2 regions of the Micromonospora sp. B9E7 genome follow, and region 2 is predicted to be linked to the other one. Evidence: predicted binding sites of a transcription regulator. Region 2 holds the regulator's gene; the other holds the start of a gene.
The links. Region 2 encodes HrcA, which represses chaperone genes, less so after heat shock. Its sites were predicted from a motif close to GGTTNGCACNCTCNNNNNGAGNGTGCNAACC; they were not measured.

Region 1 (3,528 bases), on a different contig from region 2:
GCCGCGCCTCTCCGACAGCCGGTAGCCCAGCGGCCCTCACCGTGATCCACCACCATGGATCGACGGGTCGGAAAACGGGTCCACGGAGGTGATCGGGCCGCATTGAAGTATGCCCGATTTGTGGTCGTGCACGGCTGTCACTCCTCGTGTAGCGTGCGATTTCGGTCACCGCTTTCAATGGCCGTCATCGATTGCTGAGGCGGTGCTCCGATGGCGTCCGGCTGTGCCGTGCGCCGGGTTGGCAACGCCGCGCACAGTGAGGAAGTGGCACCGTGGCACAGGGTTCCGTGAAGTGGTTCAACGCCGAAAAGGGTTACGGCTTCATCGCCGTCGACGGCGGTCAGGACGTGTTCGTCCACTTCTCCGCGATCGAGATGGACGGCTACAAGGCGTTGGAGGACGGTCAGCGGGTGGAGTTCGAGATCGCGCAGGGCCAGAAGGGCCCGCAGGCGGAGCGCGTACGCGTGATCGGCTGAATCTCCCGCACCGAACGGCCCGCGCGTCGGGGCTGCGGCACGGGCGTGCAACCGGGAAGATCGTGAACCGTTCCAGCCAATGCTGAGGAGCGTTCATGACCGACCAGCCACCCTCGTCCACCCCACCCTCCGGGCCGGGTGAGCCGGGCCCATCCGACCCGCCCCAGAGCCAACCCGGCCCCGCCGGTCCGCCGCCGGGTGCGGAGCCAGGCGTACCGCCGGTCGGTCCGCCGCCAGGGTGGGGCTCCACGCAGGGTGCCTGGGGTACGGGTGGTCCGCCGCCGGGTGGCGACCCCGCCCAGGGTGCCTGGGGTGCGGGTGGTCCGCCGCCACAGGGCTGGGTGTTTCCGCCCACCGGGGGCTACCCGCCCGGGGCGGGTCCCTATGGTGGGCAGCCCTGGTATCCAGGGCCGCCGGGTGGGTGGTACCCGCCCGGTTACGGGTTCGACCCGAACGATCCCCTGGTCACGCCGCCCGGTGCCGGCATCGGCGGCTGGTTCAACAGGTGCGGGGGAGCGCTGCGCCGGGGCTGGCGGCAGTTGGTGCCCATCATGCTGCTCACCCAGGTGTTGCCCGCGGCGGTGCTGTCGGTGATCTCTCTCGGGCTGGACCCGTCGGCGAATTGGGCTGTCGATGCCGAGACGAATCCGACCGCCGCGCTGCCGGACAACTTCGTCGCCGACCTGGTGGGCCTCCTGGCCGTGCTGGTCGGCGGGAGCCTGGTGATCGGCCTGGTGCAGGCCGTCGGGTGGGCCGCCGGCAGTTGGGTGATCACCCGGCAGGCCGTCGGTCAACCGGCCAGCCTCGACTCCGCGCTGCGCTACGGCCTCCGTCGGGCGCTCGGGCTGTGGGGCTGGACCCTGCTGGTCAGTCTGCTCATCGGCATCGGTTTCTGCTTCTGCGTACTGCCGGGCATCTACCTGGCGTTCGCGCTGAGCATGGCCGGCCCGGTGTACCTCTTCGAGCGCCACAACCCGATCGGCCGGTCGTTCCGGATGTTCCACGACCGGCTCGGCCTGCTGCTCGGTCGGGTGGCCCTGGTGGCCCTCGCGGTGATCGTGGTCAGTTTTGTCGCCAGCGCTCTGGAAGGGGTCGGCACCTCCGCATTCGGTACGGATCCCTTCGCTTCGGCGGGCACCGCGATCGGCGCGGTGGTGGTGATCGGGGTCACCGCGGTGCTGGCCCTGCCGGCTCACCTCGCCCAGATGATCGGTCTGTTGCTGACGTACACCGAGCAGCGCGCCCATGAGGCGCCGGTGAACGCTGCCGGACTGGCTGCGGAACTCGGCTGAGCGGCCTCATCGTGCTTGCACTCGGCAGGGGAGAGTGCTAAACAAGTCATTGGCACTCGCATACCGTGAGTGCCAATGGTCGGGACGGTGGGGCCAGGTTGCACCGGCGTGGAGACGCCGGGGCGGCACATGGCCGGTCGTCGCGGGCTATCCGGCCCGGCCGAAGGACGTCGTCGTCGCCAGGTGGCGACGTCCCAAGGTGCGTACACCAGGCGGCCCATCCGAGGCACACATCTCGGGTGGCCCGTGAGTGTCCAGGAGGACAACGCCGTATGGCCAAGATGATCGCGTTCGACGAAGAGGCGCGCCGCGGCCTCGAGCGGGGCATGAACCAGCTCGCCGACGCCGTGAAGGTGACGCTCGGCCCCAAGGGCCGCAACGTCGTGCTCGAGAAGAAGTGGGGTGCCCCCACCATCACCAACGATGGTGTGAGCATCGCCAAGGAGATCGAGCTCGAGGACCCGTACGAGAAGATCGGCGCTGAGCTGGTCAAGGAGGTCGCCAAGAAGACCGACGACGTTGCCGGTGACGGCACGACGACGGCGACCGTCCTGGCCCAGGCCCTGGTTCGCGAGGGCCTGCGCAACGTGGCCGCCGGCGCCAACCCGATGGCCCTGAAGCGGGGCATCGAGGCCGCGGTCGCGAGCGTCTCGGAGGAGCTGTCCAAGCTCGCCAAGGACGTCGAGACCAAGGAGCAGATCGCCTCCACCGCCTCCATCTCCGCTGGCGACAGCACCGTCGGCGAGATCATCGCCGAGGCGATGGACAAGGTCGGCAAGGAAGGCGTCATCACCGTCGAGGAGAGCAACACCTTCGGGCTGGAGCTGGAGCTCACCGAGGGTATGCGCTTCGACAAGGGCTACATCTCGGCCTACTTCATGACCGACCCGGAGCGTATGGAGGCCGTCTTCGACGACCCGTACATCCTGATCGCCAACAGCAAGATCTCGTCGGTGAAGGACCTGCTCCCGATCCTGGAGAAGGTCATGCAGTCGGGCAAGCCGCTGCTGATCATCGCCGAGGACCTGGAGGGCGAGGCTCTCGCCACCCTGGTGGTCAACAAGGTCCGTGGCACCTTCAAGTCGGTCGCCGTCAAGGCGCCGGGCTTCGGTGACCGCCGCAAGGCCATGCTGACCGACATCGCCATCCTCGCCGGTGGCCAGGTCATCAGCGAGGAGGTCGGCCTCAAGCTCGACGCCGCCAGCCTCGACATGCTGGGCCGCGCCCGCAAGGTCGTGGTGACCAAGGACGAGACCACCATCGTCGACGGTGCCGGTGACGCCGAGCAGATCCAGGGCCGGGTCAACCAGATTCGGGCCGAGATCGACAAGAGCGACTCCGACTACGACCGGGAGAAGCTGCAGGAGCGGCTGGCCAAGCTGGCCGGCGGCGTTGCGGTCATCAAGGTCGGCGCGGCCACCGAGGTCGAGCTCAAGGAGCGCAAGCACCGCATCGAGGACGCCGTTCGCAACGCGAAGGCCGCCGTCGAGGAGGGCATCGTCCCGGGTGGTGGCGTCGCGCTGGTCCAGGCCGGCAAGACCGCCTTCGACAAGCTCGACCTGGTCGGCGACGAGGCGACCGGCGCGAACATCGTCAAGGTCGCGCTGGACGCCCCGCTGCGGCAGATCGCCGTCAACGCCGGCCTCGAGGGCGGCGTCGTGGTGGAGAAGGTCCGTAACCTCGAGTCGGGTCACGGCCTCAACGCCGCCAACGGTGAGTACGTCGACCTGCTGGCCGCGGGCATCATCGACCCGGCCAAG
Region 2 (3,528 bases):
GGTTCGAGCACGTCAACCTGGACCTGATCTACGGGACGCCGGGGGAGCGGGCCGAGGACTTCGCCGCCTCGTTGGAGCAGGTGGTCGCCGCCGGAGTGGACCACGTCAGCGCGTACGCCCTGATCGTCGAGGACGGCACCCGGCTCGCCGCCCGGATGCGACGCGGCGAACTGGCGTACCCCAGTGACGACGTCGCCGCGGACCGCTACCTGGCCGCGGAGGCCGCCCTCGACGCGGCCGGGCTCTCCTGGTACGAGGTCTCCAACTGGGCCAGCACCGACGAGGCCCGGTGCCGGCACAACCTGCTCTACTGGACCGGCGCGGACTGGTGGGGGCTGGGGCCGGGGGCGCACAGCCACGTCGGTGGGGTGCGCTGGTGGAACGTCAAACACCCCTCGACGTACGCCCAGCGGTTGGCCGCCGGAGCGTCCCCCGGCCTGGCCCGGGAGGTGCTCACCGCCGACGAGGCGCACATGGAGGACGTGATGCTCCGGCTGCGGCTCGCCAGCGGCCTCCCGTTGGCGGTGCTCGACGCCAGCGGCCGGGCCGGCGCCGAGCGGGCGCTGGCCAACGGCCTGCTGGCAGCCGAGGAGTACGCGGCCGGCCGAGCGGTGCTCACCCTGCGCGGGCGGCTGCTCGCCGACGCGGTCGTGCGCGACCTGCTGCCCTGAGCGGGCGGGCCGGCCGGGGGAGCGGCCGGCCCGAGGTCACTTGATGAAGCTCGCCGAGAGCGGGTAGCGGTAGAACTGCCCCTCGTTGGCCTTGATCCCGGCCAGGATGCCGAACACGGCGCCGAGGACGACGGCCGCGATGACCCCGATGAAGCCGATCAGGATGCAGGACAACACCCAGCCGACCAGGCCGACGATCGACCAGATGAGCTGGAAGTTGAGCGCCGCCACGGCGTGCGCCCGCACGGTCGGGGACTGGTTGCCGCGGACCAGCATCGCCACCAGCGGGGCGATCCAGCCGAGCACACCGCCGCTGATGATCATGCCGGCGGCACCGCCGAAGTGCGCGACCAGCGCCCAGGTCTTGTCCTCGCTGTTGGCGTAGCCGCCGCCGGGGCCGCCGTAGGCCCCACCGGTCGGGTAGCCGCCGGGCGGGGGATAGCCCCCGGGCGGGGGGTAGCCTCCCGCCGGAGGGTAGCCGCCTGACGGCGGTTGGTCACCGGTGGGCGGCGGATAGCCACCGGCCGGGGGATAGCCGCCCGGGCCGGGTGCCCCGGACAGTGGTGCGGTGGGTGGCTCGGCCGACGGGTACGAACCCGGGGAGGTCGGCTCCGGCGGGTAGTTGCCGGGGTCACCCGCGCCGGGAGGGCGAGGAGGTTCAGTCATGGATGTCACGGTAGGGGCACCTGGCAACGCCGCACCAGAGCAACACCGCCCGGCGATGTGGGCCGATTGGTCCGGCGGGGTGGCGCGGGCCGCACCGACGGGCCGTCGTTGATCATCGCGCCGGCGGGCACGCCGACGTAGACTGGCACTCGCTACAGTCGAGTGCCAGGACGGCCCGGCCGGCCCAGGGAGCCGGCGGCCGACGAGCGATCAGGAGGTGCGGGGATGGGTCTCGACGACCGGAAACTCGCCGTGCTCCGCGCGATCGTTGAGGACTACGTCTCCACCCAGGAGCCGGTCGGCAGCAAGGCGCTGGTCGAGCGGCACCAGCTCGGGGTCTCCCCGGCCACCGTCCGCAACGACATGGCCGTGCTGGAGGAGGAGGGCTACATCCGGCAGCCGCACACCAGTGCCGGCCGGGTGCCCACCGACCGTGGCTACCGACTGTTCGTCGACCGGTTGTCCCGGGTCAAGCCGCTCAGCCCGGCCGAGCGTCGGGCCATCGAGCGCTTCCTGGTCGGCGCGGTCGACCTCGACGACGTGGTGCACCGCACAGTGCGGTTGCTCGCCCAGCTGACCCGCCAGGTGGCGGTCGTGCAGTACCCGAGCCTGGCCCGCTCCTCGGTGCGGCACCTGGAACTGGTGCCGATCTCCACCACCCGGCTGATGCTCGTCATGATCGCCGACACCGGGCGGGTGGAGCAGCGGTTGGTGGAGTTGCCCGGGCCGGTGTCCGCCGACGACGTCACCGACCTACGCCGACTGATCAACGAGAAGCTCGCCAACGCCCGGCTGTCCGAGACGCCGCCGCTGGTGCAGGCGCTGGTCGAGGAAGCGCCGACCCTGCTGCGCCCGACCATGACCACGCTCGCCACCGTCCTGCTGGAGACGCTCGTCGAGCGGCACGAGGAGCGGATCGCGCTCGCCGGCACCGCGAACCTCACCCGGGGTGGCCTGCTCGACTTCCAGGGTTCCCTGCGGCCGATCCTCGAGGCACTGGAGGAGGAGGTCGTGCTCCTCAAGCTCATCGGCGAGACCGAGCCGAGCACGACCCGGGTGCTGATCGGCGACGAGAACGAGTTCGACAACCTGCGGGCCGCCTCGGTGGTCAGCACCGGCTACGGTCCGGGCGCGACGATCGTCGGTGGTCTGGGGGTGCTGGGGCCCACCCGGATGGACTACCCCGGCAACATCGCCACGGTGCGCGCCGTGGCACGCTACGTGGGCGAGTTGCTGGCCCAGAACTGACCAGTCAGGGCCGACGGCCGGCGGCAGCCGGATCGGCGCAACGCGAGACGAACATGAGGACACGGAACGCAGTGGCCAGGGACTACTACGGCATTCTCGGTGTGAGCCGGGAAGCCTCCGATGACGAGATCAAGCGCGCCTACCGCAAGCTGGCGCGCCAGTTCCACCCGGACGTCAATCCGGACCCGGAGGCTCAGGAGAAGTTCAAGGACATCAACGCCGCGTACGAGGTCCTCTCGGACGACCGGAAGCGGCAGATCGTCGACCTGGGTGGCGACCCGCTCGCCCCGGGCGGCGGCGGTGCCGGAGGCCCCGGGGGCCCGGGCGGCGCCGGCCCGTTCGTCGGTTTCCAGGACATCATGGACGCCTTCTTCGGCGGTGCCGGTGGCAACGCCCGTGGCCCGCGTCCGCGTACCCGACCGGGCGCCGACGCGATCCTGCGGCTCGAACTCGACCTGCACGAGACGGCGTTCGGCGTCGAGGCGCCGATCACGGTCGACACCGCCGTGCTCTGCACCACCTGCTCCGGCGCCGGCACGGCCGCCGGCACCCACCTGGCGACCTGCGAGGCGTGTGCCGGTCGGGGCGAGGTGCAGTCGGTGCAGCGCACCTTCCTCGGCCAGGTGGTCTCCGCCCGGCCGTGCACCGTGTGCCAGGGCTACGGCACCACCATCCCGCACCCGTGCCCCACCTGCGCCGGCGACGGCCGGGTCCGTACCCGCCGCTCGCTGACCGTCAAGATCCCGGCCGGCGTCGAGGACGGCATGCGGATCCGGCTGGCCCAGCAGGGCGAGGTCGGCCCGGGTGGCGGCACCGCCGGTGACCTCTACGTGGAGATCCACGAGCGGCCGCACGACGTCTACTCCCGCAAGGGCGACGACCTGCACTGCCGGGTCACCGTGCCGATGACCGCGGCGGCGCTGGGCACCCGGCTGACCATCAA

Region 1: a site for HrcA is predicted at 1,816-1,846, ahead of groL (chaperonin GroEL). Genes of this name have one in related genera too.

What each region holds. Positions count from the first base shown of each region.
Region 1 covers NZ_JBDPLX010000010.1:200,114-203,641, forward strand. The annotation lists gene ABGB10_RS18725 (cold-shock protein) at 273-476, shown strand; gene ABGB10_RS18730 (hypothetical protein) at 572-1,768, shown strand; gene groL (chaperonin GroEL) at 2,041-3,528, shown strand, end outside.
Region 2 covers NZ_JBDPLX010000002.1:475,053-478,580, reverse strand. The annotation lists gene hemW (radical SAM family heme chaperone HemW) at 1-671, shown strand, start outside; gene ABGB10_RS04910 (DUF4870 domain-containing protein) at 708-1,337, opposite strand; gene hrcA (heat-inducible transcriptional repressor HrcA) at 1,563-2,585, shown strand; gene dnaJ (molecular chaperone DnaJ) at 2,657-3,528, shown strand, end outside.